Fulvivirga ulvae: one gene and its partner. The protein of the gene in region 2 interacts with the protein of the main gene of each other region in a pairwise test. Links are inferred from orthologs where the notes say so. Each region holds a gene or a part of one and is shown on either strand. Other genes may lie near its edges.

Region 1 (15,923 bases), 360 kb from region 2 along the record:
AGCCCAAAGGCTCAACATAACGTACGTTTGGCAAAGACCTGAGCCTGGTGATTACGGCCGGATCAGTGATATGTATTTCCACATAAGGTAATACATCATGTGCACGCAAATCAATATCTTCCGACTCAAGGGGCTGATCATTCCCTTTGTTAATAATGTAAAGGGCTTCCTCCACAACATTCTCACGGGCTTGCACCCAGTTTTTTCCTTTAATATCAATGGTAGCCATTCTTGAGTTGACATCACTCTCGCCCTCTGGCTGATAACCAATAGTCAATGTAGAGTCTGAATGCATCAAGGCACTCCAAAGTACCTGATCGGACGCATCCTTCCAGTTAAACTCATTGGTCGCTTTTAGGGATTCCATGATTTGATCATCAATCTGATCTCTTGGGATGAGCAGAAGTTCCTGGTCTACCCGAGGAGCTTCCAGTTCGTTGGGGTCATTAGTACACCTCATCAGCATGGCGCCGAGGAATACCAATAACAGTAATCTGTAGTTGGTCATAAAATTCATAGGTTTAGGTTTAAGTTGTTTTAGGCATAGAAGCCTAATTTCACCTAAACTCGAAATTTTATTTCCTTAAAGCAACCAAAAAACAAAGAATCTTGCGTGATGTAAGGTTTTTACCAATTATTGCAGAATGAAGAAAGTGAAATCAAAAATTAAGCACCTCTTTTAATGAACCATAACCCGATCGGCTTACAGGAATTTTAATGCCAGTCTTGAGTATTGCCATATAGGTGTCTTTGGACATGGCCTCCAACCGGTCAATACTACTAATGGAAACTATAAACGACCGGTGAACTCTGACAAATTGATTTTCAGGCAATGAGGATTCCAGGTATTTCATGGTAAGCTGTTTTAAATATTTTTTGCCTTCACTGTGGATAGCAACATAGTCATCCTGAGCCTCTATAAAATCAATTTTATCCAGAGAAATAATAACTATTTTACTGCCCAGTCTAACTACCAGTCGATCAAGCCCTTCACGGGCAACTTCACGGCTCTCCTGAATTTTAGTTATCAGCTCTTTATCTTCTCCTCCTCCCGTCAGGCGTTGCCTGGCCTTCGATATAGCTTCGTTAAAGCGGCTTTGTGAATATGGCTTCAGCAGGTAATCAGCAGCACTTTGCTCAAAGGCTTTTAGCGCAAACTTGTCATAAGCTGTACTGAATATGATGACTGGCACTGTATCCAGAAGCTCAAGCATTTCAAAACCCGTAAGTTTGGGCATTTGCACATCAAGAAAGATCAAATCGGGTTTTACCTCATGAATAGCCTTTACACCTTCAAATCCGTTGGCGCACTCTGATACTATTTCTATATCAGAATGGCTTTTTAAATATGCTCTTATAACATCCCGAGCCAGTTTTTCATCATCTATTATTAATGTTTTTATCATTTTTTCGGTGGTTGGGGGATCAGCAAGTGAACTGTAAATATCGTTTTCTCTTTTTCAATAGTCATCAGGCCCATTGTGCCATAAGTCAATTCCAGCCTGTTGCGGACATTTTTAAGTCCTATTCCTTTTCCTTTTTGTGGCGCTCCCTCAGAATCATAGTTGTTGGATACCGAAACCTTGAGATTTCCATCTTCGCATTTGCATGTTGTTTTTATTTCTACGCCCTCTAATTGCTCATAAATTCCATATTTGATGGCATTTTCATAAATGGGCTGTAAAATCATGTTGGGAAGCGTCATGCTTTGACATGCCGGGTCAATTTCGTGTACCGCAGTAAGCCTGTCGCCAAAACGCACCCTTTCTATATCCAGGTACAACTGCATTTGTGCCAGCTCATCTTTTAGCGAATGCTTCTCCGGACTTTGGTTGCCCAGAGATGACCTGAGAAAATCCGAAAGTTTTATTACCATGTCCCGGGCCTTGTCAGGATCGGTAATAGTAAGGGAGCTTACCGAGTTCAGGCTGTTAAATATAAAATGTGGATTGATCTGGAACTTGAGCATTTCAAGCTCCGAATGCCTGAGCATTCCCTGTAGCTGCAACTCTTCCTGCTCTTTTAAGCGAAGGTTGTTATTGTAGCGAAGCAGGTAATACACCATTATGATCAGGGCGAGGAAAAACACACTGATAATAATTCGCCATAAGAAGGACCCGTCCACTAAGTCGCTATAACTGTCGTTTTCGCTAAAAAAGGCCGAAAGAGCTGAACTTGCTCCATAAACTACAAGCAGCGCTGATATGGAAGCTCCGAGAATATGGCTGATAATAACACCGGAAATGCCCTGACTATCCGGGGAAATATATTGCACAACATACCAATAGCTCAGCCCTATTCCTGCCAACAGTATATTCGATATAACTGCGTCGGCTAATGAAATCGATAACGGTAGCTGATAATGATAATAGAGTAAAACCGCATGAACAGCGATCACTGCTGCCCATGCGGATACATAAAATATAACGGCTTTACCTGCCAGTGGGTGTTTCATTGTTTAGTGTTGAGTGTTGCTTTGTACTTATCTCTGCAATTTTACATCTCCACCTCCAAACATAACAAACCCTTTGATAATCAAAACTTTGTCGGGATTAGGCACTACTTTCAAAGCTGTGGCACGTTTATCGCTAAAACCTCCCAAAAGTGAGAATACTTCAACATGGACTGTCCAGTCTGGCGGAACAATGATTTCGGTACCTCCAAAGATTACAAATACATCCAACACATTATTACCGGCTGCCAGATCAGCTGTCCGTAAGTCCATTTGTGAGCCTCCAAACATCGCCGTTATCCGACCACCTCTAAAGTTTTGTGAGTCAATTGTACGTTCACGCCCGCCGAAAACTGCAAAATCATCAATATAGTCCAGATCATTTTTTTTTTCGTCTCCATCAAGGTGCCGGCCAAAAGTTGAGCGACGCATGATCAACGAAATACCTATGACAATAACGATCGCAGGTAAGAATAGCTGCCATATGTTCCGCACGTAAAAAAGGCCCATGTCCTGCATAAGAAATACTCCGCCTACGGCGATCATAATAATACCGGGTTCTATTTTCTTTCTTCCCAATATGAAGTACACACCCAGCAAGATTAGAAAGGACTCCCATGAAAACAACATATCGGAGAAATAATATGGAATGATGTCGAGGTTATCCAGTAGCCAGAATCCGCCAAAGATGACAAAGATGATACCTAACCAGAACCTCTTGTCGTTTGTATTGTGCTCTCTCATGTTCTTAATTTTAAGTTTTTAACTATTCAAGTTTACCACTCTTCTATCGAAATAGTTGATACTAATCGGCCGGCAACGAGTCATTACCGGTAAACGCCGAACAAAGTAGAGTGAAAATATATACACTTATGCCAGATTTCCGCAAGTTGATAAGCAAGCAGAGGCTGTTAAGCCAAATAATTTTCTAAATTTGCCCCAAAACGGAAAAGCTTGTACAAATGGACTTCAGAATAGAAAAAGATACCATGGGCGAGGTTAAAGTACCCGCAGATAAATATTGGGGCGCCCAAACAGAAAGATCTAGAAACAACTTCAAGATTGGTGATGCGGCAAGTATGCCTCTCGAAATTATCTATGGCTTTGCTTACCTGAAAAAAGCAGCGGCACATACCAACCATGCCCTGGGCGTACTCTCTGAAGAAAAGCGAGACCTGATTTCAAAGGTTTGTGATGAGATCCTCGAAGGTAAGCATGATGATCAGTTTCCGCTGGTGATCTGGCAAACAGGATCAGGTACACAATCCAACATGAATACCAACGAGGTAATCGCCAACAGAGCCCATGTGCTGGCCGGCAATAAACTAGGTGAAGGAAAAACTTTTATTCATCCTAATGATGATGTAAACAAGTCGCAATCATCCAACGATACCTTCCCGACCGGTATGCATATCGCCTGCTATAAAATGGTGGTCGAAAATACAATCCCGGGAGTTAAAACCCTCAGGGACACGCTCCACAAAAAATCCCAGGAGTTTATGAACGTGGTGAAAATCGGAAGAACCCACCTGATGGATGCCACACCACTTACTTTGGGCCAGGAGTTTTCGGGTTATGTTTCCCAGCTTGATCATGGTTTAAAGGCATTAAACAATACATTGGATCACCTTTCCGAATTGGCTTTGGGTGGCACCGCTGTAGGAACCGGCATCAACACGCCCGAGGGCTATGCCGACCATGTAGCTAAAATGATTGCCCAATTCACTGGCCTTCCATTCAAAACAGCAGAAAATAAATTTGAAGCCCTGGCTGCTCACGATGCTATAGTTGAGGCACATGGAGCACTAAAGCAACTGGCGGTTTCCTTAAATAAAATTGCCAATGACATCAGAATGCTTGCTTCCGGTCCAAGATCAGGTATTGGAGAAATAAATATTCCTGCTAACGAGCCGGGTTCTTCAATTATGCCGGGTAAAGTTAATCCAACACAGTGCGAAGCCTTGACTATGGTTTGTGCCCAGGTGATGGGTAACGATATGGCCATCACTGTTGGTGGAGCGCAGGGGCATTACGAACTTAATGTATTCAAACCTGTAATGGCATATAATTTCCTCCAGTCTGCGCGTTTGATAGGGGATGCCTGCGTATCGTTTAATGAACATTGTGCCATTGGCATAGAGCCTAATAATAAAAATATAGAGCAGCACCTCAATAATAGTTTGATGCTCGTAACAGCGCTTAATACACATATCGGTTACGAAAAAGCTGCTAAAATTGCCAAATCAGCTCATGAAAATGGTACTACATTAAAAGAAGAAGCTACTAAATCAGGGTTTTTAAGCGAGGAAGAATTTGATCTGTGGGTGAGGCCGGAGGATATGGTCGGCAGCCTTAAAAACTAATTTTTTTAATATTTTAATTATATTGAGTATATTTTCGAAGATTTTACAAAAAATAGCATAATGAAAAAATTAACTGTGATACTCACGCTTGCCATGATTATGGCTTTTTCAGTGAATTCATTTGCCCAATTGTCTAAGGCTGAAAAGAAAGAGTGGAAGAAAAAGGCCAAGGAATATTCGAAGAACCCAGAGCAGATGAAGCAATTGGTAGAAGAAAATCAGGCACTTCAAGGTCAGGTAACGAGTCTAAAAACTGAAAATACTGCTATGCAATCGCGAATGAGCGACAAAGATGCGAAAATCAGTGAACTGCAGGATGATCTGGCAAAACTAAGAAGTGACCTCTCTTCTGCAAAAGCTGAGTTGCGAGATATGAAATCAAAGCCTGCAGCAAGCTCATCTGAAGGGCCAATGGTAGATGGCGTAGTTTTTAAGGTGCAGATCGGTGCATTCCGCAACAAAGACCTTTCAAAGTATTTTGAGAATAGCGAAAACTTTAGCGGAGAAAATGAAGACGGCATGCAAAAGATCACTCTTGGCCAGTTCAGGGATTACTGGGAGGCCGATACTTTCAAAAAATACCTGAGGGAAATGGGTGTTAAAGATGCCTGGATCGTTCCCTACAAAGACGGTGTAAGAGTACCAATTAAAGACGTATTGGAAGGCGTTATTGCCGATGATGGTGCGGCAGACTCTGAATAGATAGTAAATCAAAGTTCATTTAAGGGGCTGTCTTAAAAGTCAACTCGTTGTGAAAGACGAGGCCGTTTACCCGGAAAATATTATGGCTTTTAGGACAGCTTCTTTTTGTTTAAAAAAAAGTGCATGGTAGAAAAACGGTGGGTATTAAAAGATAAACCTGACAAGGAGATCATTCATTCATTATCACAGTCTATAAATGTAAGTCCTCCAATAGCCACTATTCTCGCGCAACGCAGCATCATTGATTTCGATAGTGCCAGAAATTTCTTCCGCCCCACTCTTGACATGCTTCATGATCCGTTTTTGATGAAGGACATGATTTTGGCGGTTCACAGAATTGAACAGGCCATTGCAAATAATGAAAAAATACTGGTTTACGGAGATTATGATGTAGATGGAACCACATCAGTTGCTCTCTTCTTTGGATTTCTCAATTCTTTTTATCCGGCATGTGACTTCTATATACCCGATCGCTACAAAGAGGGTTATGGCATTTCTGATGCAGGTATTGAATTTGCCTCAGAAAATGATTTTAAACTGATCATCTCACTTGACTGCGGAATCAAATCTGTGAAGCTGGTTGAAAAAGCTCGCTCCTATGGTATTGATTTTATCATTTGTGATCACCATCGCCCTGGTGATGAACTTCCGCCGGCGGTGGCTGTCTTAGACCCTAAAAGATCAGATTGCAAATATCCATATAAGGAGCTTCCGGGCTGTGCTATCGGCTTCAAACTAGTTCAGGCACTGGTATCTCAAAACCCCGAATGGTATGCTGACCCACTAGATCTTCTTGATCTTGTGGTTGTAAGCATAGCTTCAGATATTGTGCCTATTACAGGAGAAAACAGGGTGTTGGCCTTTTTCGGATTGGAGAGACTAAAAAGCAGTGCCCGACCGGGCTTAAGAGCTTTGACCAAACTGGCAGGTATCAGAAACAAAATGACTATTACTGGCATTGTGTTCGGTATGGCTCCAAGAATAAATGCTGCCGGCAGGATCTCTCATGCAAAAACAGCCGTGAATCTGTTATTATCAGAATCGGAAGAAGAGGCGTACCACTTCGGTGAGCAATTGGATGTAAAAAATGATAAACGCCGTGATTTTGATGCAACAATAACGGAGGAGGCCATTGCAATGATCGAAGCAAGTGAAAACCTGAAAACCTCAAAATCAACTGTATTATTTAAAAATGACTGGCATAAAGGGGTTATAGGTATTGTTGCCTCACGGTGTATCGAGCGATATCATCGCCCCACTATCATTTTAACTATGTCCAACAACAAGGCTACAGGTTCTGCGAGATCTGTTCCCGGCTTTGATGTTTATAATGCCATCGAGAATTGCAGTGATTTGCTGGAGCAATTTGGAGGACATATGTATGCTGCAGGGCTTACCCTGGAAATAAATAAAGTTGAGGCCTTTCAGAAAAAATTTGAAGAGGTCGTTTCCAGTTCTATTTCCGAGGAACTGTTAACGCCACTGGTCAATATCGACACTGAAATAACCTTTGACAGGATCACATCCAAGTTTTTTGGTGTGATCAATCAGATGGAGCCATTCGGCCCTGAAAATCTCTGTCCGGTATTCTTAGCAGAAAACATAAGTGTGGCAGGCTCTTTGAGGTTGATCAAAGACAAGCACCTCAAATTCATCGCTCGGCAAGATGGTTGTAATAACCAGCTGGAAGCCATCGGGTTTAATCTCGGGGCATATGAAAAGAGGATAAAGAATGGAGAAAAGTTCAGAATGGCGTTTTCTATAGAAGAAAATAACTACATGGGCTATCAGTCTATTCAGTTAAATGTAAAGGATATAAAGTTCGATTAGTTATTTTTGTCATATATGATTTTACGAGCAGACCATCTAGTTAAAAAATATAAGAAGAGAACAGTTGTTAACAATGTGTCCGTACAGGTAGAGCAGGGGGAAATTGTTGGTTTATTAGGGCCTAACGGAGCTGGTAAAACCACAACTTTTTATATGATTGTAGGCCTGATCAAGCCCAACGAAGGACAGATATTCCTGGATGACGATAATATTACTGACCTACCGATGTATAGACGGGCCAAGCTAGGTATTGGCTATCTGGCACAGGAGGCTTCCGTGTTTCGAAAACTTACAGTAGAAGAAAATATTATGGCCGTTTTGGAAATGAGAAATATTCCAAAAGCCACCCAGAAAGAAAAGTGTGAGTCCCTTCTTGAAGAATTCAGCCTTACGCATGTGCGTAAAAATCTGGGTATGGTACTTTCCGGAGGAGAGCGCCGTCGGACAGAGATTGCCCGGGCACTTGCTGTTGATCCAAATTTTGTGCTTCTCGACGAGCCTTTTGCCGGTGTAGACCCTATTGCTGTTGAAGAGATACAGACTATTGTTGCCCAGCTTAAAAAGAAGAATATTGGCATTCTTATAACCGATCACAACGTAAACGAGACCCTTTCAATTACAGACCGTGCCTACCTCATGTTTGAAGGTAAGCTGCTTAAAGCCGGCTCTGCAGAAGAGCTTGCGGCCGATGAGCAGGTAAGGCGCGTATACCTCGGGCAGCATTTTGAGTTAAAAAGAAAAATTTGACCCGGCATATCACCAACAAACCGTTTTATTTTTATTTTTAAGTTATTTCAAAACAATAATAGCTGGTGGATATACTGAATTCGATATTAACCTGGGTGATGAAGAAGCGGATACATGATATCGAACTTTTCATTAAATACCCCCATGACGTACAGCAAGAGCTCTTTAAAAAATTGGTGACTGAGGCCAAAAACACAGAATTTGGTAAAAAATACGATTTTAAAAGTATCACCAATTATCAACAGTATAAAGAGCGTGTCCCAGTACATGCTTATGAAAACATGTTCCCATACATAGAGCGGCTCATGCGTGGAGAGCAAAATATTTTATGGCCCTCAGAAATTACCTGGTTCGCCAAATCATCCGGTACAACCAATGCCAGAAGTAAATTTATCCCAGTTTCTCCTGAGGCGCTTGAAGACTGTCATTTCAAAGGTGGAAAGGATCTGATCTCTATTTATGTCAATAACTATCCCGAAACCAAAATGTTTACTGGTAAAGGGCTAACCATTGGCGGAAGCCATCAGATCAATGAGTATGATCCCAATGCCAATTCCTACTATGGTGATGTTTCTGCGGTGATCATGCAAAACCTTCCTTTATGGGCTCAACTAATCAGAACCCCAAAGCTGGATGTTGCATTGATGGATAAATGGGAAGAGAAAATCGAAAAAATGGCTTCGATCACTTCAGAAGAGAATGTGACCAATTTGGTTGGAGTGCCTACATGGACCATCCTGCTCATTCAACAAGTGCTGGAGCTAAAAGGAAAGGAAAACATACTTGAAATATGGCCTAATCTTGAAGTATTCTTTCATGGAGCAGTAGCTTTTACTCCCTATCGCGAGCTTTTCAAAAAGCTGATCCCTAAGGATGACATGAACTACTGCGAAACCTATAACGCTTCGGAGGGCTTTTTTGGGATTCAGGATCAAAAAAATTCAAATGAGCTCCTGCTCATGCTTGACTACGGAATATTTTACGAGTTCATTCCATTTGATAATATTAACAGTCCGGATCCGCAAACGATTTCACTGGATGAGGTTGAGGTTGGGAAAAACTATGCCATGCTCATTAGTACCAATTCCGGACTTTGGCGCTATAATATTGGTGATACAGTAAAATTTACAAGCACATCACCTTACAGGATTAAAATTTCCGGCCGTACCAAGCATTTTATTAATGCATTCGGTGAAGAGGTTATAATAGAAAATGCAGAGTCGGCAATAACTGACGCATGCGCAAAAACAGGAGCTATTATAGATAACTTTACCGCAGCTCCTATCTATTTTGATGAAGGAAACAAAGGTGGCCATGAATGGATCATTGAGTTTAAAAAACTACCTGATAATCTTGATAGATTTACGCAATTTCTAGACGAAAAACTCCGCGAGATAAATTCTGATTACGACGCCAAGCGTTATAAAGACATGGCCCTCCTCCCTCCAGTTGTACATAGCGCCAAAGAGGGCACATTCTATGCCTGGATGAAGAAAAGAGGCAAGCTGGGAGGCCAGAATAAAGTTCCTCGTCTATCGAACAACCGAGAACATATTGATGACATCCTTGAAATAATGAGAAGCGTCTAAGCCACTTCTTAAAGTCTACTCCTCTTTAAGCGTATGCACCGGGTTTGTCATAGCAGCCCTTAACGTGTTGAAAATTACTGAGGCCAACGCAATGACGATAGCACAAACGCCCGCTGAAACAAAGGGGAGCAGGCCCAGTTCAAAGTGATAAGCGTAATCTGACAGCCAGGATTTCGCATAGAACCACGCCAATGGCAAGCCTATGGAGATGGCAATCAAAACCAACTTTAAGAAATCGCGGGAAAATAAAAAAAGTAAGCCCGCCATATCAGCACCTAAGACCTTTCTGATCCCTGTTTCCTTGGACCGCTGTTGCATAAGAAAAGCTGACAACCCAAAAAGGCCTAAGGAGCTTATAAAGATAGCAGCCGCAGTAAAAATAGCACTTAACCAGCCAATAGTCGTCAGGCCTGCATAATGGGTTTCATAGTCTTGCTCTATAAATGAGTAATCAAAAGGGTGTTGATCCTCATACTTTTGGTATGCTACTGCAATATCCTGAAGAGCTGTATTGACATGATCAGGTTCTATGCTGATGTATGCATTCCAGGTTTCTTCCGGGTTGCACAAAATCACAACCGGCTCAATTTGCCGGCTCAAAGGCTGATGATGATAATTTTTAGCTACACCTACCACTATCCCTTTATTTCCCCAAACCGTCAGCTCCATACCGATAGGATCAGACAAATTCATCGCATTAGCCGCTTGCTCGTTTATAATGATCTGCTTTAGCGCAAGCTGACCCGAACGATTCTTGAAGGTAAAAGCACGACCTTCGGAGATGTCAATGCCGAAAGTTTCTATAAAATCTTCGCTCACCTGGATAACATTAAAAAAAGATTTATCATCCTCCGGCTTTCCCGGCCAGGATATTCCATTGTTTTTATTGGCAGTATTTAAAGGGTCCTGTTCCGTAAAACTTACAGATTGTATACCGGGAATGCGTAGCAATTCTTCCTTATACGCTTCCTGTTTTCCCCTGATCCCGTGAAGCTCATGTCGCAGAATATTTCTTGTCTGGATACCCAGATCACTATGCCCGATAAAACGGATCTGATTAAAAACCACTATGGAAAAGACAATAAAAGCCACTGAAAGGGAAAACTGAAATACCACAAGCACCTTTCTTAACCCTGTTACACCTGCTTTTGCGTTTAGCTTTTGTTTTGAAGGTAAAAGCCCAAAGGAGGAAAATTGCAATGCCGGATAAATACCGGCCAGTGACCCAATAAATATGCTGGCAGCAATTAAAAGTAGCAGAAACCCAGATGACGAATAAGGAAGGGCAATATGCTTTCCTGTCAGCGCATTGAAAAAAGGCATAAGCATCTCAACCAGCGTTATGGCCAAAAACATGGAAGCAACAGCTATTAAAACGGATTCCGTCAAGAACTGAACTATCACCTGTTTTCTCTGAGCACCTACAGCCTTCCTCAGAGCCACCTCCTTATTACGTTTACTGGCCATTACAGTATACAAATTGATAAAGTTGATACAGGCGATCAGTAGTACGACAATTGCCACAACCGAAATCAGCCTGACATACAAAATTTTGCCTGAGGTGCTGCCCATCCCTGAAAAGTCATCATATAGATAAACGTCTGCAAAGGGATAGGTAAACAGGGCATCATCCGTGTCAGCAACACTGTGATGTTTTAAAACAGTTGTTAATTTTTCATCTAGTGTGCTGGCTACAACCCCAGGCTTAGCTTGAATAAAAACCTGAACATTATAGTTTGAAAATGAGTATTTGTTGGAGCTTTTCCACCATGGCCGCTGGGTATCTTCAAAGTGCTGATAAGGTAAAATGAAATCAAAATGCAGAGAAGACTGGTGAGGTATTTTTTCCAGAACACCAGTCACCTTGTATTGTTGCCTGTTGTTTTGAACAAGATCTACATATTGACCTATGGCCGATTGACCGGGAAAATACTTCTCCGCTGTTTCGGCTGATATTATCACGGAGCCCGGTTCTTTAATTGTAATACTACCTTCTTTCAGAGGAAAGCTAAACATTTGAAGAAAGGAAGGATCTGCATAAATACCCTTTTCTAAAAAAGTATCTTCAGCTTTGGCAAATACAGCATGAGCTGGAAATACACGGGCAATTTTATCTACCTCCGGAACTTCCCTTTCAATTATCGACACCAGCGATGACGGCGCATATGGTACAATCACACTTTCACCTGCTCGGTCCCGTTCTGCAAAAAGCTGGTACAAACTGTCCTCATTTTTATGGAAACGATCGAAGCTGTACTCGTCCCACACCCAGACGGCCATAAAAATAAAACACACGAGTCCAAACGTTAACCCGAATATATTGATTGTGGTAAATAGTTTCTGCCTTAAGAAAAACCTGAGAGAAACTTTGATATAATTCTTGATCATGCTATGCTAATCTTGGCTAAAATGAATGAAAGACTTATCCATACCCTAAAATAGTGCCATTAAGTAAGAATACGATTTTTATCGAAATGAACCACAAATATTAAGCATAAGACAAAAATCTGTTTCACAGTGAAACAATGGGGTGTGTTGTTTTGAAACAAAGCTAAAGTACATAAGCCGAAATAGCTCCCACTACATACAACTTCCATAAGGGTATGAGATAATGAAGTAATTTTCTAAATTGAGTAAAACCAAAATCCCAAGTCCCATGAAAAACCAATTGAGAATTTCGCTACTGGCAGCAGTTGTTTGCCTGGTGGCAATTTTAACCGCCTTTAATTTCAAGGAGGAAGAAAAGACAACCTCGTTTGTGTCAATGACATTGCCGATGTGGAAAACAGGAAAAATGCATACCCTGGAAGTTGCTGACGCTATGCCGGAAGAAAAGTACACTTACAAACCCAGTGAAGTAAGTAAAACTTTCGCTGAGCAAATGGTGCACATAGGCTACACCCTCACCTATTTCAGTAAAGCCATGATCAAAGGAGAGCAGGTAAAATATGAAGAGCCCAGCGCAGAAGGCCTGTCCAAAGCTGAAGTTCGGGCTATTGTTGAAAAAGGCTACGCGGATATGGAAGCAGCCATTAAAGCCCTAAAAGAGGATGATCTAAAAGTAGAATTGCCTTTTGGGCCCGATACAAAAATGACACGGGCACAAGCCATCATTTTTGCCAACGACCACTGCACCAACCACAGGGCTAAGGCCAATCTTTATATTCGAATGAATAATATTGAGCCGCCGAGTTATAAGTTTATTTAGTTTTAGAAGCCCTGTTGCAATATACAGGGCTTTTGTCTCCTCCAATGCCCCCAGCTCTAAATCTGTTTGCAGATATTCCTCACTTTAAAAATCCTGGTGAAATAGGGCCATCGATAAGCCCTTGCGATTCAGCTTCCAACCCTGCCATGGCTTCTTGTCTAGTTTCTGGCTTGATTTTACCCTCGGCGGGATCATATGCTAATTCATCAAAACGCGAATCATCTGTATACCTGGAAGGAACTTTATCATTGGTATCAAATGATTTAAACTTATCAGCATTATCACCTGCTTTTCTTACCTTTCCATCAACCGTTCTCTTTTCCAAGTGATCAACCCAGCCTTTTTTGTGTGGGTCAGGGGTGTTCATGTACTCATCCCCCAACTCATCAAAACGGCCGCCAGTCTCGGCATCAAAATCATTAATCTTCTTCAGGGCTTCGGGGTCGTTTCGCAGCACATCATCACCAAGATCATCGAGTTTCTTCCACGCATCGACCAAGGCAGATTGCAAAACAGTATCATGATGACTAGCTGGGTATAACTTAAAAAAGTCTCTTACTTTCAGAGTTATCTTATCTCCTATATTAAATCACCTTTTCTGCTGAAACTATGGTTCAACTACGTATGTAAGCACCCCCGTTTTAGGACTCCATAAAAGTATAGATTTCTATTAATTATTATTGTTATAATAGGTGTTAATTGTGGGTAACTCGATAGAGTTATCCACTGTTAACGCCACTTGTGCGTATTGTACAGGACTCTTATCATTTAAGCTTTCATGTGGCCTCACAAAGTTGTAATCATACATCCAATCTTCAGTGGCTTGTCGTACTTCATCTATAGAATCAAACACATAAGCATCAAGCACATAGTTTCTATAGGTACGATTCAGTCTCTCAACATATGCATTTTGAGTAGGCTTACCTGGTTGAATATAAATGAACTCTATTGCGTGCATACGGCTCCATTCTTGTGTTAATGCCGCTATAAATTCTGGACCGTTATCCATACGTATGCGCGAAGGTTTCCCTCTGCGTTTAATTAAGTGATTTAAAACCCACACCACTTTATTGCTCTTTAAAGAATAATCGATCTCTACATGCAAAGCTTCTCGATTAAAATCATCCATAACATTGAAAGAGCGGAATTTACGCCCATTGAATAAGGCATCACTCATGAAATCAATAGACCATGTATGGTTAAGTGCAGCAGGCACCTCCAGAGGTTCTTTTATTCTTGCTGGCAATCTCCTCTTTACTTTCCTACGCAAGTTTAAACCCAACGCTTTATAGATACGATGAACTTTCTTGTGATTCCATTCATTACCCTCATTTCTGAGGCGATTAAATGCTTTCCAAAAACCTTCGCGAGGAAATTGCTCAGCCTTTGCCTGCAATGCTGATATTATAGGCTCATCATTCTTAATAGACTGATAATAATATACCGATTTGGCTAGATTTAGCACACGGCACGCCCTGCTGATGCCACAGTTCAGTTCCTTCTGCACTTCTTTAACGAGCTGCTTTTTATGACAGGGCTTTAAAGCTTTTTTTCTATAATCTCTTTAGCAAGTTTGAGATCAAGGGCCAGTTCAGCATACATATGTTTTAACCTTCGGTTTTCTTCCTCAAGGTCCTTCAGCTTGCGAAGCTCTGAAGCTTCCATTCCGCCAAAGCGCTGACGCCACTTGTAAAATGAAGCCTGGCTAACGCCGTGTTCACGACTGATCTCTGCTGCCGTTTTTCCTGCATCAAACTCCTTTAAGATACTGGCAATCTGCTGGGGTGAAAATCTTTTCCTTTTCATAAAAACAGTTCAAATTTAAGTTGTTTTCTCTACTTTTAAACTGTCCTATTTACGGGGGTGCTTACACGTAAGTATCATGCATTTTTATTTTTATTATATATAAGAGATAATGCAGATCATCATCTTTTGACAACTTTATTGCTTTTTTATAACTTGCTTTTGCTTTCTTAAACTGCCTTTGAACTTCGAACAATCTACCCTCACAAAGGTAAATATCTGCCATATCCTTATTTAACTCTTTTGCTGTATTTAAATCTTGTTGTGCAGAGGCATATTCAGATTTAAGGAAATATCTATAGGCCCTTTCTAAGAAAAATTTTGCATTGGTGTTATAGCTATATACGTACTTAAGAGTTTTATTTCCTGGTCAAGCTGAGTCGGGGATTTAAGAAAAAATTCTCGCAGTCGTTTTGTCTCAGTAATAGCATAAAAAATATCACACTTTCTAATTAGTTTTATTTTAAGTCTATTATCTAGTCGATTATCTTGTTGCTTTTGTGTAAGATTATTTACTGCTTCTATAAAACAACTATCCGCTCTATTTAAATTTAAATGTTCATATTCCTCGTTAAAACGAGTCTCAAAACAGTCACAAACCTCTTTAAACGCCTGATTTACATTTTTTTGAGAAAATAGAATATGTCCTGCCATTATAAAGAGAATCGTAAAAAAGTGTTTCATTCTTACCTAAATATTAATAAGCATAATAAAAGAAGACTATTGACTGCAGATCTCCCAGTAACACAAGGACTTCCACCCATCAGCTAGAACTAAAGTAGATGCCTTTTAAATCCCAAAGCAATAGGATTCCTAAAATGATTAAGGCTTTGGATCTTCTTATCCCAATTAACTTTTGATAAAAGGTATATATCCACTTCTGGATATGTTTGGGAAACAACCTCTACCATTTCGTCCATATCCATCCAGCCATCGTTAGCTGTGTGCCCTTTCAGTAACTTGTTACATTCATGACTTATCAATTCCATCCGTTCCTGATCCAGTGTATCTGGAAAAAGATATTCCCAAGCTACTTTCTTAACATGAAAAACCACATCTTCCTTTGTGTAATAGATTTCTCCAAAGGCCAACTTATAGTCATGTTTGGTTGCAAACCTAAGCCAAGAGAATTGCTCGCTGTCCATTAATTCATGTATATTGGAAAAACTGTGAATATCAACATTCCTCAATTGATCGCTTAATTTTTCTCTCTCTTCTTCTGCCAGCTT
Region 2 (16,035 bases):
GATGCTCCAAATGCGGGTACGATGAATCGGTAACGAGCAACACCGTTTTCCACCGCATCAAGTTTCCGATCGAAAAAGCTTTCTACATTTTATACATTACCAATAACCGTCAAAACTCCTATACGCTTGACGAGCTTTCGGAGATCCTGGACTTGCGCCGGAATACGATCTGGAACTTTAAAAAGAAAATAGAAAGTGTATATGATACGGCTGAAAATGAGGGTAAAAGTGTCCTGATCCATGACCTGTTTTCTGCTCACCTGGGAGACTGACAATCAGCTTCAAAAAGCCTATGCCAAAGGAAATAGAAGTTAAATCGATACTGAATAAAACCAAAAAGCGTGACAGTTGGTTTCTCGACGATTATACAGTGAACCTGTATAGCAGTTGCTCATTCAACTGCCTGTACTGCTATATCAGGGGTAGCAAGTACGGCACCAATCTTGAACAAAGCCTTTCTGTAAAAACCAATGCCATTGAAGTGTTGGACAAGCAGTTATTCAACAGGGCAAAGAAAGGCCAATATGGCTATATTGTACTTTCCTCGGCTACTGATCCTTATCTTCAGGTGGAGAAGAAGTATGAACTCACCCTGCAAGCTCTTGAGGTAATCTCCAGGCACCGATTCCCTGTACATATCATTACCAAATCAGACCTGGTGGTGCGTGACTTCGACTTGCTGCACAAGATAGACCAAAATGCCATACTTCCTCATGATCTGCAATCATCTCCCGGACGAGGAACCCTTATATCATTTTCATTCTCAACATTGGATGAAAAAGTGGCCGGTATATTTGAAAAAGGTGCTACCAAGCCGTCCAAACGACTGAAAGCACTCGAAAAAGCAATAAGGGAGGGTTTTCATACCGGAGTAAGCCTCATGCCTTTGCTTCCCTTCATTTCGGATACCACAGAAAACCTGACATTGTTTTTCTCTACATTTAAAGCTTTAAACGTTAGCTATATACTTCCGGCTACACTGACTTTGTTTGGCAATGGCTCCGCCGATAGCAAAACCCTGGTGATGAAAGCTATCAGAGCACATTTTCCGGAGCTTGAAGAGAGGTATATCCGCTTTTTTCAAGAGGGTTATCAGATGCCTGCTTATTATCAAAAAGCCTTCGCAGAAAAGATGAAAGAGCTTTGCGATGAATACAAAATACCTGGCAGCATTACAGCTCCAGGCAAACCTTACTAACTTTTTCGGTGCTTTAAACTATGACGAAATGATCTGCAAGACCAACTCTTTCGTTAATGGGCGTCCGTTGGCTTTTGACTTTATATCAGCAAAGGAGTACCTGAAATCGCAACCGGCTTTCCATTGGCTACAGCCATAGGCAGTTTTCCCTTTTATCAAAGTGCCCTTACCGCACCGAGGGCATGCAGGCATACCATTATTGGCTGGTTTTGGTGCCTTCGGCCTGGTTTTATTCTCCAATTCCAGCTCAAAGGTTTCTGTCAGCTTCACCACTCCCTCTACTTTTTCACCATTGAGCACAAAACCCTTGAGTTTGGTGGTCGCCTTTTTGTCAAGCAGCCTTTGTACCTGCTTGTCAGTGAACTTTTTGCTCATAAATGTGAAAGGCACCCGCATATTGCATCCGGCTTTCCATTCACTGCATCCATAGCTGCTCTTGCCTTTAAGCATATTCCCGGAGGAGCATTTTGGGCATTTCATTCCCTTCGAGGTGTTCTTTTTGGTAGCTTTTTTATTGGCGCCAGCTTTAGGAGCGGCTACTATAGGCTTACCTGCTTCCTGGCGCACTTCCGATACCAGGTCATCTACCATCTTCTTCATGTTGGCTATAAACTGCCCAGCACCAAACTCGCCCTGTTCTATCTCTTTCAACTTCTTTTCCCAATGCCCCGTAAGCTCGGCCGACTTTAACTGTTTATTTCGTATGGTGTTGATAAGCTGTATACCCATCTCCGTAGGCAACACTTGCTTTTTCCTTCTTTGAGTATATTTTCTTTTAAAAAGGGTCTCTATAATGCTTGCTCTTGTAGACGGCCTTCCAATACCGTTGGCCTTCATCAGGTCGCGCAGTTCTTCATCATCTACCTGCTTTCCGGCAGTTTCCATAGCCCGAAGCAGCGAAGCTTCTGTGTAATTTTTAGGAGGTTTGGTAGTTTTTTCAACAAATGAAGGTTCGTGGGGGCCACTTTCCCCTTTTTCGAATGAAGGAAGAATCCCCTCGTCATCCTCATTATTTTCATCATCGTCATCCGAAGAGCTTTTCTTATTCTCTTTCGGGAACAGCGCACGCCATCCTTCGTCCAGTATCTCCTTACCGCGGGCTACAAATTTGACCCCTTCCACCTCTGCATTCACCTCTGTTTTGGCTACTTTACAATCAGGGTAGAATACAGCGATGAAGCGTCTGGTAATTATGTCATATACCTTTTGTTCATCAGGGCTCAACGGCTTCTGCTCCCCTGTAGGGATGATCGCATGGTGATCCGTTACCTTATTATCATTAAATACCTTGGTTGACTTCCTGATCTTTTTGCCGAGGATAGGTGCAGTGTAATTGGCGTAATCTGACAGCCCCTGAAGTATGCCGGGTATTTTAGGGTACATATCATTGGGTAGAAATGTAGTATCTACCCTGGGGTATGTCACTACCTTTTTCTCATAAAGGCCCTGAATCAACTTTAAAGTTATCTCGGCAGTAAAACCAAATTTATTGTTGCAATAAACCTGCAAACCGGTAAGGTCAAACAGCTTAGGGGCATACTCTTTCCCGTCTTTTTTCTCAACTCCGGTTATAACAAGATCTTTACCCGTTACCTTGTTGAGAAGTTCTTCCCCTTCCTCTTTGGAAAAGAATTTACCCGTGGTATTGTTAAATTTGGTTTCCCTGTAAATGGTTTGCAGCTCCCAGTAAGGTTGAGGCACAAAGTTTTCTATTTCATAGTGCCGGTTCACTAACATGGCCAAAGTAGGCGTTTGTACGCGTCCGATGGATAGTACCTGCTTAAAGCCACCGTATTTAAGTGTATAGAGCCGGGTGGCATTCATACCAAGCAGCCAGTCGCCAATAGCCCGTGAGCTTCCCGCATAGAAGAGGTTATCAAATTCCTGTGCTGGTTTCAGTTTTTCAAATCCAGCCTTAATAGCTTCGGTGGTAAGTGACGATATCCAGAGGCGCTGAACCTCTCCTTCATATTTGGCTTCTTTGATTACCCACCGCTGTATCAACTCTCCTTCCTGGCCGGCATCACCACAGTTGATGACTACAGAGGCTTTTTGCAGCAGGCTTTTAATTACGTTGAATTGCTTTTTAACGCCGCCGTCCTTCATAAGCTTGGTTTCAAAACGCTCCGGCAGCATAGGCAGCGTGTTCAAATCCCACCGCTTCCAGTGCGGCTGGTAATCTTCCGGGGCATACAGCGTGCAAAAGTGCCCGAAAGTCCACGTAACCTGATAGCCATTGCCTTCAAAGTATCCTTCTTTACGAGCGTTAGCTCCTATTACCTGCGCTATTTCCCTGGCTACACTTGGTTTCTCGGCAATACAGACCTTCATATTTTAGTATTGAGATTTTAGTATTGAGCATTGAAGCTAAGGCCACTAAGCCTTAATTATTTATTGACACTCCTGTGCTCAATACTCACTGGCAAATCAACTGGCGAAAATACAAAATCTATTTTACAGCGGAAGGGTTTGTGGGGTTAGTTAGTGGACAGGATAACCTGTGATAAGTTGGTAATCGGCAAAAGCAGTTTGCAAAAGTTGTCGGTTTGGAAAGTAAACGGTAATCAGAGAAGGTCAACGGGTTGAATAGTAAGCAGTAAGGTGCTTCCAGCCCTGAAAAAAGGCGAAATCAATTAGCAAAAGGTGAAGCCTTTTGGAAAGTCATAGAGTAAAGCCCCATAAGGGTGGAATGTCATTCATTTATGGAAATATCTTCTGTTCACATGGTTGAGTAAGTACCTTCTAAACCCTTGCATTTTGCATTCCTTAAAAAAATTCCGAATGATACTGTAAGATAGTTCTCTTCACCTGTTTCAATAACAAGCCATAAAACCAAGGCTAACCGAAAGTAAGACTTATAAAAAATCAACCAGGCTGAATGGATGAACCGTTTGGGCCAAAACCAAAAAAATGAAGGACAATTTATCGAGCAGTAGCACACCAGGAAATCGCCTGGCTGGTAATAAAAGTAGTTTAGACAATGACATGGGAAGCAAAAACAGTCTCAACCGGTCGAGCTTAGATCAGGCCGGTTTACCTGTCCAAAGGCAGGCGGTCAGCAAGAATAATAATACAGGCTTGCCTGATAATCTTAAATCAGGGATTGAGAACCTTTCCGGTCACTCTATGGATGATGTCAAAGTGCACTACAACTCTGATAAGCCTGCCCAATTGCAGGCACATGCTTATGCACAGGGTACGGATATACATCTGGCATCAGGACAAGAGCAGCATTTGCCACACGAAGCCTGGCATGTGGTACAGCAAAAACAGGGTCGCGTGCAAGCTACTACCCAGCTAAAAGGTGTAAGTATCAATAATAATGCAGGGCTGGAAAAGGAGGCAGACGTTATGGGGGCCAAAGCCCTTGATACCGAAAGTGCTGTAGGGGGAAAATCAGTTCAAAAGGGTAGAATGGCCAGTTCAACATCTCCAGTGCAAAGAATTACCAAAGACGAGTTTGACCAGCAGGTAACAGACCAGGACCTTTTTGATAAATCGGGATCCTTCTACAAGGATGTAAACAATAATGATATCGATAAGGGCAAAGCCTGGGCCATTATTAAAAAACATGCAGGGAAGAACTTAAAACAACTGAATAAAGACCAGGCCATAGATATTATCCATCACCTGCATAGAGATCAGGTTTCGAGGGATAAAAAAGGTAAGATGCACCAAAACACACATGATATGGATCAGCTATATGACAGGGCGGAGCTGGTGCACCAGCACTTTGAAAAAGAAATTAAAAAGCTGGGAAAGCGGTATGGAGCCATAGAAGCAAAAGTACCGGAAGGACTAAAGAAACGTCCACGTGCTACAAAGAAGGTTGGTATGAAGTATAAAGGCGATGCCAGCCGGCTTAATGATCTTGTGCGCGCTACCATGATCTTCAAAAGCTACAAGGACATGAAAGATTCGGGAGGCCATGCTTTGTACGACATACTTCGTTTCTTTGATGAGGATCAGAATGCAACGAAATTTACTCCACCTACTCCTCAAAAACAGCAAAAGATGCTGCAGCAAATGACCAAAATCAAAAAACATATTACCAGGAACGCATATTTAAGCGTCAATAAAGGATATCAGCGTGTTGTAAAAAGCGTCATTAAAGACTTGAGGAATGGTGATGGTACAATTACCATTAACAACCGAAAAGATATAGACCTGCTCAGGGAGATCAGTTATGCCTGGTACAAAAAGGCGGATGATAAAATGTCTGCCTCAGGGCAAATGATTGTAAGAGGGGGATCACTGATAGAAAGATCAACTACCTACGAACATTAGTAGTAATGACCCCATTCTCAGCAGAGTCTTTCGTGAATCTCGCGAAGGGCTCTGTGCTTTACCCACAAAGTACAGCTTTTAAATATTCAATGCTCAAATATCAACACCATAGCTGACCTTAACTTTGTCCATCACCACATGGGTATAGAAGTGCTTTAAATTAGGGTTATCCATTAGCTGCCTTTTAGAGAACTCTTCAAAGTGCTGCATGTCCTTTACATTGACGATCAGTACAAAATCATAAGTACCCGTAACATAATAACATTGGGTAACTTCTACGCACTGCTGTATGCTCGCCTTGAATTTATCGATGGCCTTTGAGCTCCCCTCGTGAAGTACCACATCCACTACGCAGGTAATCCCAACACCTACAGCCTTGGGGGAAATAATGGATACATCGGCTTCAATAATTTTTTCCTTTCTAAGTTTTGCTATCCTACGCTGAACGGCACTTTGACTTAAATTGACCTCTACACTTATCTCCTCAGCAGTTAGCTTATTGTTTTGTTGCAGTAATCTTAATATCCCTCTATCGTACTCATCCAGCATATGCATAATTTGTTTATTTACATGTCAATAATAGGGTAAAATATGCATTTACACGCCATATCTGCCCTGTTTAATCTGTCAAGCGCCTTTAATTTTGCGCTTCGCATAAAACACTTATGTATGGAAAGCATTCACAGCACCAAAGCCCCAAAAGCAATTGGGCCATATGCCCAGGCAATACGCTCCGGAAATCTTTTGTTTTGTTCGGGCAAGACTCCAATAAATCCGCAGGCCATGGAAATTGAAGGAAATGACATTCAGACGCTGACCCAAAGGGTGCTCAAAAACCTTGAGGCAGTTTTAAACGAGGCCGGTCTCACCTTACGTCATGTGATTAAAACCAATGTGTTTTTATCTGATATGCAATTATTCCCCGAAATGAACGAGACATATGAGATATGCTTTAATGGACATAAGCCAGCCTGTAGCACTGTAGCAGTCAAAGGGCTGCCCCTGAATGCCCTGATAGAAATAGAATTAATCGCAGAAATCAATTAAATATGACATTTATGAGTTCAGATCAAAAGATTATGCTTCCGGCAGGAAGTTCATTTTCAGTAGAAGAAGTACAAAGGTTCAGAAATGAAACAAAAGGCTGTAGTCATGTGGTGCACCTGAATAATGCAGGAGCAGGATTAATGCCGGATATCGTTACCCAGTCACAGCTTGATCATATAGCACTAGAGGCAGAAATAGGTGGTTATGAGGCCTCAGCTTTACGGGCAGATGGGATAAAAGAATTTTACACTCAAACGGCCCTGCTGCTAAATTGCTCGCCCCGAAATATCGCTTTTACAGCCAGTGCCACTGATGCCTATACGAGGGCATTGTCTTCTATTCCCTTTGAATCCGGAGATGTGATACTTACGGATAAAGATGATTTTGTTTCCAACCAGATCCAGTTCCTTTCTTTGCAAAAGCGGCTGGGGGTTAAGGTCGTTCATATCAACAATAGCCCAGGGGGTGGGGTAGATTTGCAGGATTTGGGCGAAAAGCTAAAAAAATACAACCCCAGGCTACTGGCGATAACACACATCCCAACCAATTCCGGACTGGTCCAGCCTGTAGATGAAATTGCAGAAATATTCAGTAGCTATTTAAAAGAGAGCAACCATACCACTTGGTATATTTTGGATGCCTGCCAGTCGGCCGGACAAATGAAGCTGGATGTGCAGAAGCTCCAGTGTCACTTTTTGAGCATGACATGCCGGAAATTTTTGAGAGGCCCGCGCGGTACTGGGGCTTTATACATTTCTGATGAGGCACTTGATGCTGGTCTGGAACCGATGTTTATCGATATGCGTGGCGCCACATGGACTGAACACAATACCTACAAGCAACAGCCCGATGCGGTACGCTATGAGGATTGGGAGTTTGCCTACTCCACGGTAATCGGAACCAAAGCAGCCATTGAATATTGCCGGAATATAGGAGAAGAAAGAATTGAGCAACAGGTAAGGCTCCTCTCTCAAATGCTAAGACAAAAGCTTCAGGAGATAGAAACAGATCGAATCCAGGTTTTGGATCGTGGCCCTGCCTTGGGAGGTCTGGTGACATTTACAGTTAACAATGGTAACCCACAAACTATTGTAAGTGAGCTGCTGAAAAGGAAAATAAACGTAGTGCCGAGCTACCGTGAATTTGGCATTTTTGATTTTGATGAAAAAGGAGTCAGTTGGGCAGTTAGGGCTTCCCCCCATTACTATAATACTCTGGATGAGCTGGATGTGCTTGTTAATAGCCTTAGCGAGATCATCAGGTAAGTCTACCTCAGTAGTTGCAACTCCAACCAGTCGCGGGTACAAACAGAACTAATGACGGCTTTACTAAACTTCTATAAGTTTGGTAAAGCTTGACTGTTCGCTAATACCGGCTGAGGGTAATAGCCTTAAAGCAGAGGTTGCCACCTTGCTGAGCGTCGCCTTTCCCGATAATGGTCTCCTGCCATAATTAAAGATTGTGCCTCCGAAGGCCGCAGAGTCCTCTACGAGAGACTCTACTGGGAAATAATATATAATCCGGCCTTAATATAATAGCATTGTGCCCCTTCAAAGGGGGATTGGTGAGTAGTATGGGTGAAGTTTTGTCTTAAAAATTAAGTTATTGTAAATCCGGATTGCGTTTTATTCTTATGGGGAGAATAACCTTTGATTTCACTTCAATCCCTTTCATTTTTGCCGGTTTGAACCTAAAGTCTAACTCCTGTAATTGACCTTCAACAAATTTATCAATTGCTGTTTCTATTCCTTTGACGATGTTCTTTTCCAGTAAGGAACCATCTTTTCCTATGACAAATTCAAAATAGATCTTCCCTTCAATATCCTTGAATTTATTGCCTTTTTTGGCAATTTTATCATTAATGAACTGGTCGATAGAATCCAAACTAATTAACAACTCTGGCTGCTCTTCAGCTATTATATAGGCAAAATCAGAGGATAGCAGCTCCTCCCGTTCCTCTTCAGTGATCTTAATTTCAAGGGGTTCTTCCACATACCAACTCCGCCAGATTCCCTTGCTCTGAAGCCTTTCATATTCTTTGCAAAGTTTGGGTGTAAGTTGAGCCACTTTATCATAGAAAGGCTTGATCAATTCCGAATATCTTTGAGTTCCAAGTTCCTCAAGTACAAATGGGTCTTTTAGTGCCTTGCTAGTATGCAGAAACTCCCTCCAGGTTTTATTGATTTCCTGAGTTTTCAAGTCCCACTTTTTACTGGAGCGGTTTACTCTAAACTTTGAATAGAGCCTAAAAAGCAATTTGTAATCTGCTGTTGCCTTATGAATATATGACAGAAACATTTCTTCTGTATCACGTTGAGGTGGATAGTAAATACTGCGTGTTTTGTTGTTTACAACATCAATGGGGATTCCATAATAATCATCAGCAACATTATTAGTCAATTTGAGTACATAATTTATATTTGGGTCAAGGCCACTCAAAAAATACTTGAAGTTTAAGCAACAATCGCACAATGCAACTTCTATCTCATAAGAAGTACTACCGTCATCTTCTATCTTTTCTGTATAATTTGGGCCATGAAGTAACTCAATAGTGTCCCCTATGACTCTAACTCCCGCATTATCTGCATCCGAACAATTTCCGTGGAACCCCAAAAAAATTTCCAATTTGCCGCCATCCAGCTTTTTGTCAAATATTGTAATACCAGCCGCATGAATAGAAGCGTGTGATTTGTTAAATTCATAGTCCACACTAAAACCATTCAGGCACTCGAATTTTTCAAACTTGTCCAGTTTGACTTGACCAAACGAATTTATAGTCAATATGATGAGTAAAAGGAACGTTAAGGCTTTTCCCATAATACAAAGATAATATTTAACCAATAGCAATGACGGTGCTTTTACTTGTCACAAACTTCTCCCTTGAGGGAGATGCCGCAGGCAGAGGGTGTAAATGCAGCTTCTCTCTCATTGTTAATTAGCTGATCTATCATGATGGAGAACATCCCCCTGCCCCCTTCAAAGGGGGATTAGTGAGTAGTATGGATCAAGTTTTTGTTTAATAAATACGTTTATGAAAAAGGCTCTGAGCTATGATACACCTCATTTCTTACACACAATCTGCCAAAACTTCTGGGCAGGTCTGCTCTCTACATTCTTGGCGGGCTCCTCTATTTCTTTTGTTTCCAGCAGTCCATATTCTCCGAATTCGGATGTTATGGACTCTTGATTATAAAAGAATAAATTAACGCCATGCCTTGTCAAAAAACGGTCTTTGCTTAAGCGTTCACCATTGCCGTAGGCGTTATCACTGGTGGAGATGGTTACAAAAACCATGTAACCACCAGGCCTAAGCTGATTGTAGCAGTCGCTGATTAATTTTGCCCTTTCTTTTTCGTCCAGCAAATGGATTAAGGCATAGCAGAAAATGCCATCGTAGCTTTCTTTGTCAAATGGCATTACACTTACTGACCCGTGAAACACTTTGATGTTATCACCATAGTACTTTCTGGCAAGATCAATGGCCGTTTCCGAAATTTCTATTCCGGTGACATCACAGCCGCTGTCAATGAAAATTTTCGCATTTCTACCATAGCCAAATCCCGGAATTAGTACTTTTTTAAGTCCGTGATGCTGAAATAAACTGGCCGTTTCAATAGCAGAGTCAGCCGGTTCAAATCCCCACATGGTCTGCTTGTCCCTGAAACTTGACTCCCAAAATTCTGTCATGATGTTTTATAGTTAAATTTTCTGCATTTTTCTACTCTCTGGCGCAAGCGTCCGCTTGTGCCTTTATGCAAACAGTTCCTTTGATACCTGAATGCCAGAATTCAGCGATAACTCCCTTCCAACTCTCCAAACCTCATTTTCCCAAACTTTCCAGTTTTCTGAATTCGGATTATTAAGGGAAATTTTTATTTCGGCATTTGGAGCAAAAACAAAATATTCATATCCAATGCCATCCAGGGTCAGCCCTCTATTCGCATCAAACAGATCATATGATGTCAATCTTCTTATCTTATCGACGTAATCTTGAGGTCGATGCTTCTGATAAAACTCTCCAATTTTCCCTTCTTTATCAACGGTAAAAATCCCTTGTATTAGCTCATCAGGATTACTCTTTTTCCTAAAAGAGTTTTGATTGAATTTTATAGAATATAACCAACACCAACCTACAAAGGACTTGGATATGCCAATTAACCAGCAGTATTCAATAGATTCATCTATTCTCCATCCCCTATTATCTCTTATGGTAGCATTTCCTGATCTTAAATGTGGAATACCCAGTTTAGATGCCAGACTTTTGACAACATTTTGATGGAATTTGTGTTTCAGTAGTTCTTGTGCCTGGTGCATTCTATATGACCTGCTTGGTTTACCTATATCCATAAAGCTTTAAGCCCAAATTAGAGCATTCAATTTCAAACTCACCAATTGAGCAAATCTCCTGCTCTATTTTCTCAATATTTTGGTTGTATGACGTCAATCCTGCCTTGAGATTATTCGGTGATACATAATCTTTATATTCTTTTGGGAAGATGACCCATTCCACTTCTTTGTATAAAATTGGCTCAATAAAGAAAGGTTCAGTATCTGGGGCATCAAAGGAAGTTAGTCTTAACTCATCAGAATAGACCAATTTATAATATAGATGAACCGCTCCCAAGACACTGGTCAAATGTTCCAGCAATTTGATCCATTTTGCATTATTCATAAATGAACCACTGTATTTCAAATGTAAATAACTATCTAACTCTTCAGGTTTCATGTTGTTCCTATCATTCCCTGGCGAAAGCGTCCGCTTGTGCCTCAATTAACAAAATCCTCTTTACTCCTACTGATAGTTTATGGGGCTTATAAATGCGTTAGATTTACTTCAATTGTCCTTTCTAATCGATCGATTTGGATGGTAGTTATTTCTTTCCACTGCTCTACTGCTTGATAAAATTCATAGACGTTTTTATCTAAGACCCAATAGCCTTTTAAATTATAAGTCGTCAAAGAGTCATAAATTGAATTGCTGTAATCATCTTTGGCATTATAAAATTTCGAATTTTCTATCTGCTCTGATATTTTTTTTATATCCTTTTCACTCACCTTCAACTTGAAAACCCAGGTATAATCGCTATCAAAAGCTCCAGGGTAATGAAATGTCTTATTTTCCATAACTTTAAAGAAGTAGGATATTTCTATACCACTGTTCCTCTTGATTGTATTTTTCATATCTAGCCTCCCTAAAAGGTAAAAAGTAACCTTAAATAGGATGAGGACAATTACAACCCATTTTACAATCTTAATCAATCTCTTTTGAAGTATTTTTTTCATTTTTCGTGAACCGTTTCATTGTCTGTCACAGGAGTTCATTTGTCCCTTTACACAATAAGCTAATTTGTCCATCTCTCACTTAAGTTGTTGCTTGTAACGGATTGATAAGTTTTATGGAATTTTCGCCAATTGATTGAGACCATCTATTTCATTGGGATCAACAATCCTGAACCTGGAAAGCCCCATTCACAGATATAATCTTCATCGGTATGATAACCATACATTTTTTTATACAACCTATCTCTAAAATCGTATATATTAAGGATCAGATAAGGCTGTTTAAACAAAACTGGATGCAGATTTACCTTCCAATTTACAGAACCATACTTTCCACTTTTCCTATACGAGTAATAATCAAAATATAAAGTTGCCGATGCTGTATCCTTTTCATTCGTCAAACGCAAATAAGCTTCATTAGGGATGCTTAACCCCTCTCTGGCGCAAGCGTCCGCTTGTGCCCTTACTCGATAAACAAAATATTCAACAGGCCCTTGCCACCACTATAATCAACCGCACTGCTATATTTCCAGTAGGACGGCTCACTCACAAACCCCGCAACTACGGGATTCATGTGTAAATAATCCAAACGCTGCTCCATCATTTTATTATCTGACAGCTCTATAGGATGGTTGTGCTGCTGCCAAAGCTGCCAACCGTTGTTGTTGCCGTTTTTGTTTCCTGCACGCTCCATCATCCACTTTATCCATTCACGTCTGCTTTCCGAAGGATGGTTTTGGATTTCCTCTTTTAATTTACGCGAAGTAAAACTTTTGAAATCTCTCAATATGTCCTGCATGGGCTTGTCTTCTGTCCCTATGATCAAATGAACATGACTCGGCATAATGCACCATGCATAGATTTCAAGCCCTTTTTCTTTTTGACAATACTTTAAGCTTTCTATCAAAATGTTGTTGTAATCTTCCCTTACAAACAGGTCTATCCAGTAGACAGTAGCAAAGCTGACAAAGTATAGTTTGCTTTGGTCCTGGAATTTGTACTTTCTACTCATTGGGCTAAGATAGCTACCTGCTGGATGTGGCACAAGCGGACGCTTGCGCCAGAGTAGGTTCAAATCCCCACATGGTCTGCTTGTCCCTGAAACTTGACTCCCAAAATTCTGTCATGATGTTCTATAGTTAAATTTTCTGTATTTTTCTACTCTCTGGCACAGGCGACGCTTGTGCCTTTACGCAATAAGCAAAATTATTGCTTCAATCTTCTCTTACGAATAAATCTATCACAGTGATAGCAAAGCGGACAAAGTATACTTGCTTTGATCTTGAAATTTATACTTTCCGCCTTTGTGCTAAGGTAGTTACCTGCTGGATGTGGCACAAGCGGACACTTGCGCCATAGTAGGCTATTTACCTAAAAAATAAGACAGGGCAACTATAATCAAGATGATAGCTAATGGGATAAGACAGCCTGAAATCAATTTTGGAGGTCGTGGTGCATTACTCCATTTATTAGACATCCTCCTGTATTATAATCTGCTGGCATATTGACTAATAGTTAAACGGGATTATTAATTTAATATTCACGTTTTCATTCTGTCTTAATCCTGGTGTCCACCTGGGCATTTTTCTAAAAATATCTATAAGAGCGGAATTTAATTTTGGATTAGTTCCCTTGACGACTTCAACTTCTTTTACATTTCCGGTTGAATCAATAACCAATTGAACGTATGTCCTTGAAGCTGCACTATCCTGAGATATTTTTCTTTCACTTAATTCTTTCTCCACATATTTGTAAAGTTGATCCAGGCCTCCAGGAAACTCGGGTTGCACGTCAACCAATATATACGGCCCATCACTATCTGCCAGTTCTATATCTTCCTCTGCTTCATCATCGAATGTCTTTCTTTTCTTTGGATAAAGCTTTTCTGCCTCGGCTCTGGCTCTTTCAAAGAAATCCTGTCCGTATTTTTGTTCAATCAAAGCAAACATCCTCGACGAATAGCATTCCTCTCCTTCGGTTACAAAACACCCTCCATTAGAGTTAATAACACCATATCTGTCAAGCAGGTATTTGTCATAAAAATCCTCAAATTCAGGATCCGCTACAATGGTTAGTCCATATGATGTGGCTTTCATGAGTCCATTGCCAAAGTCTTCATTTGCCCTGGCAATAGCTTCTTCACAGGAGTCTCCGAACTCCTGCCCTAAAGTGATAGTCAGGCTAGATAAAATGAGAAGCATTGATGTGAGTGATTTGGTCATATTGTTTTATTAGATAAATCCTGTTTGTATGGTAAAACCCTCTCTGGCGCAAGCGTCCGCTTGTGCCCTTATTCAATAAACAAAATATTCAACAGGCCCTTGCCACCACTATAATCAACCGCACTGCTATATTTCCAGTAGGACGGCTCACCCACAAACCCCGCAACTACGGGGTTCATGTGTAAATAATCCAAACGTTGTTCCATCATTTTATTATCTGACAGCTCTATAGGATGGTTGTGCTGCTGCCAAAGCTGCCAACCGTTGTTGTTGCCGTTTTTGTTACCTGCACGCTCCATCATCCATTTTATCAATTCCCGTCTGCTTTCCGAAGGATGGTTTTGAATTTCCTCTTTTAATTTACGCGAAGTAAAACTTTTGAAATCTCTCCAATATGTCCTGCATGGGCTTGTCTTCTGTCCCCTATGATCAAATGAACATGACTCGGCATAATGCACCATGCATAGATTTCAAGCCCTTTTTCTTTTTGACAATACTTTAAGCTTTCTATCAAAATGTTGTTGTAATCTTCCCTTACAAACAGGTCTATCCAGTAGACAGTAGCAAAGCTGACAAAGTATAGTTGCTTTGGTCCTGGAATTTGTACTTTCTACTCATTGGGCTAAGATAGTTACCTGATGGTTGTGGCACAAGCGGACGCTTACGCCAGGTAGAGGTAGGGAGAGTAGCAAAGATTTTACCTCACAAAAACCCAAACCCCAATCGTTCCCAATCACCATTCAGCTACAACTTCCTGCCAAACAGCAAATAAATTAGGAAAAATCACATCCCTTGGCGTATATGCTTCTGTTTTTGATGCTCTTACCGGACATGGCGGAGTTTTGAAAAGTGGCTTCTCCTTCTCTAGGGCATCAAAAATATTCAACCTAAAACCGACCAAACTATGACCATCAGAAACCTAAAACCTCTATGTATTCCGCTGCCGGTATCAATGGCACCTGGATTCTGCTCACATCAGTTTTTACAACGGAACTTGACCGGACTCACGAGGCGGTAGCCTCGGTAACTTCACATCTTCTTACATATGCTGAGGCCGGAAACGCTTTCCGGTAACAGGTATCTATTGCTCAGTGCCTGAACCTTCAACCTATGAACAACCTAGACCAACTATTCTATGATAAAATTCTACAAACCCCTTACAAGGACAAACAGCCGGGAAAGTGATAGAAACAACATTACCGGCCGGAGACCACAAGCTTAGTTTCCCGGACTGTATCTGGTGATGACCGGCAAAGGCAAAGAGTTGCACCACATCAAGCTTATCAAATAATGTCTATAAGAGGCTCCTATTTTTCAACCCAAATAAATTTTACCCCTTATGAAAAAACAACCTGTTTTAACTTTAATCCTACTCATACTAGGCGTGATATGCGCCCAGGCTCAATATGAGTTTCCGGACTGCGCTACGCCGTGGGACCCCAATAACGCTGAGCATACGCAAGGCGATAAGGTGTCCTACAACGGCCTCAATTATGAAGCTAAATGGTATACCAACACCACGCCGGGCAGCGACGGAAGCTGGCAAAACCTTGGTGCTTGTGGAGACGGTGGCCTGGGACCTGACTATGACGGCCCTCAGCGGATCATTGGTTATCTGCCCACGTGGGTAGAAGGCTATGATATTGCCAATGAGTTTAATCCCGAGGTAGTAACCCATGTGAACATCTCATTTTTGATGTTTAAGCAAAACAACAACAATTACAACAGCAGCGATTTCGCTTCCATTGCTTTCGATGAAACGCAGGAGTACAAAGTGGATTCCGTGCTGTTTGACTTGGGAGTGTTGCAAAAAGCACAGCAAAAAGGTGTGACCGTATCCGTTGCACTTGGTGGAGCTACTGACTTTGCCTTCATCTGGCTAATGGATAAATACCACAATAATGATCAAAAGCTGAATGAGATCGCCGACCTGATCATCAACTATATGGATGAAAGGGGCCTCGATGGTGTTGATCTGGATATGGAGTGCTGGTGGGCAGA

What was found.
Region 1: the proteins of LVD17_RS07405 (region 2) and recJ interact in binary tests that used the Escherichia coli proteins (3 or more experiments, as listed by UniProt). The link is inferred for Fulvivirga ulvae from one-to-one orthologs.

What each region holds. Positions count from the first base shown.
Region 1 is NZ_CP089981.1:2,176,477-2,192,399, reverse strand. The notes cover bases 5,098-7,993. They hold recJ (single-stranded-DNA-specific exonuclease RecJ), read left to right. Parts: upstream 5,098-5,640; coding sequence 5,641-7,347; downstream 7,348-7,993. Other genes in these bases: lptB (LPS export ABC transporter ATP-binding protein), read left to right, coding at 7,363-7,993; LVD17_RS09000 (SPOR domain-containing protein), read left to right, coding at 5,098-5,517. Outside these bases: LVD17_RS09025 (S8 family serine peptidase), read right to left, coding at 1-517; LVD17_RS09020 (LytR/AlgR family response regulator transcription factor), read right to left, coding at 660-1,406; LVD17_RS09015 (sensor histidine kinase), read right to left, coding at 1,403-2,455; LVD17_RS09010 (LiaF transmembrane domain-containing protein), read right to left, coding at 2,483-3,196; fumC (class II fumarate hydratase), read left to right, coding at 3,415-4,815; more of LVD17_RS09000, read left to right, coding at 4,876-5,097; more of lptB, read left to right, coding at 7,994-8,094; LVD17_RS08985 (GH3 auxin-responsive promoter family protein), read left to right, coding at 8,160-9,683; LVD17_RS08980 (ABC transporter permease), read right to left, coding at 9,699-12,071; LVD17_RS08975 (DinB family protein), read left to right, coding at 12,340-12,891; LVD17_RS08970 (hypothetical protein), read right to left, coding at 12,971-13,402; LVD17_RS08960 (hypothetical protein), read right to left, coding at 15,004-15,378; LVD17_RS08955 (hypothetical protein), read right to left, coding at 15,468-15,923. UniProt on the Escherichia coli protein: Single-stranded-DNA-specific exonuclease.
Region 2 is NZ_CP089981.1:1,819,080-1,835,114, forward strand. Bases 874-3,881 are described here. They hold LVD17_RS07405 (type IA DNA topoisomerase), read right to left. Parts: upstream 3,530-3,881; coding sequence 1,217-3,529; downstream 874-1,216. Other genes in these bases: LVD17_RS07400 (SPL family radical SAM protein), read left to right, coding at 874-1,198. Also shown: LVD17_RS07395 (7TM diverse intracellular signaling domain-containing protein), read left to right, coding at 1-272; more of LVD17_RS07400, read left to right, coding at 293-873; LVD17_RS07410 (eCIS core domain-containing protein), read left to right, coding at 4,109-5,485; LVD17_RS07415 (Lrp/AsnC family transcriptional regulator), read right to left, coding at 5,579-6,034; LVD17_RS07420 (Rid family detoxifying hydrolase), read left to right, coding at 6,155-6,532; LVD17_RS07425 (aminotransferase class V-fold PLP-dependent enzyme), read left to right, coding at 6,544-7,797; LVD17_RS07430 (energy transducer TonB), read right to left, coding at 8,135-9,349; LVD17_RS07435 (class I SAM-dependent methyltransferase), read right to left, coding at 9,593-10,219; LVD17_RS07440 (hypothetical protein), read right to left, coding at 10,283-10,879; LVD17_RS07445 (DUF6678 family protein), read right to left, coding at 10,866-11,258; LVD17_RS07450 (hypothetical protein), read right to left, coding at 11,345-11,815; LVD17_RS07455 (REP-associated tyrosine transposase), read right to left, coding at 12,276-12,824; LVD17_RS07460 (energy transducer TonB), read right to left, coding at 13,321-14,034; LVD17_RS07465 (hypothetical protein), read right to left, coding at 14,103-14,495; LVD17_RS07475 (glycosyl hydrolase family 18 protein), read left to right, coding at 15,374-16,035.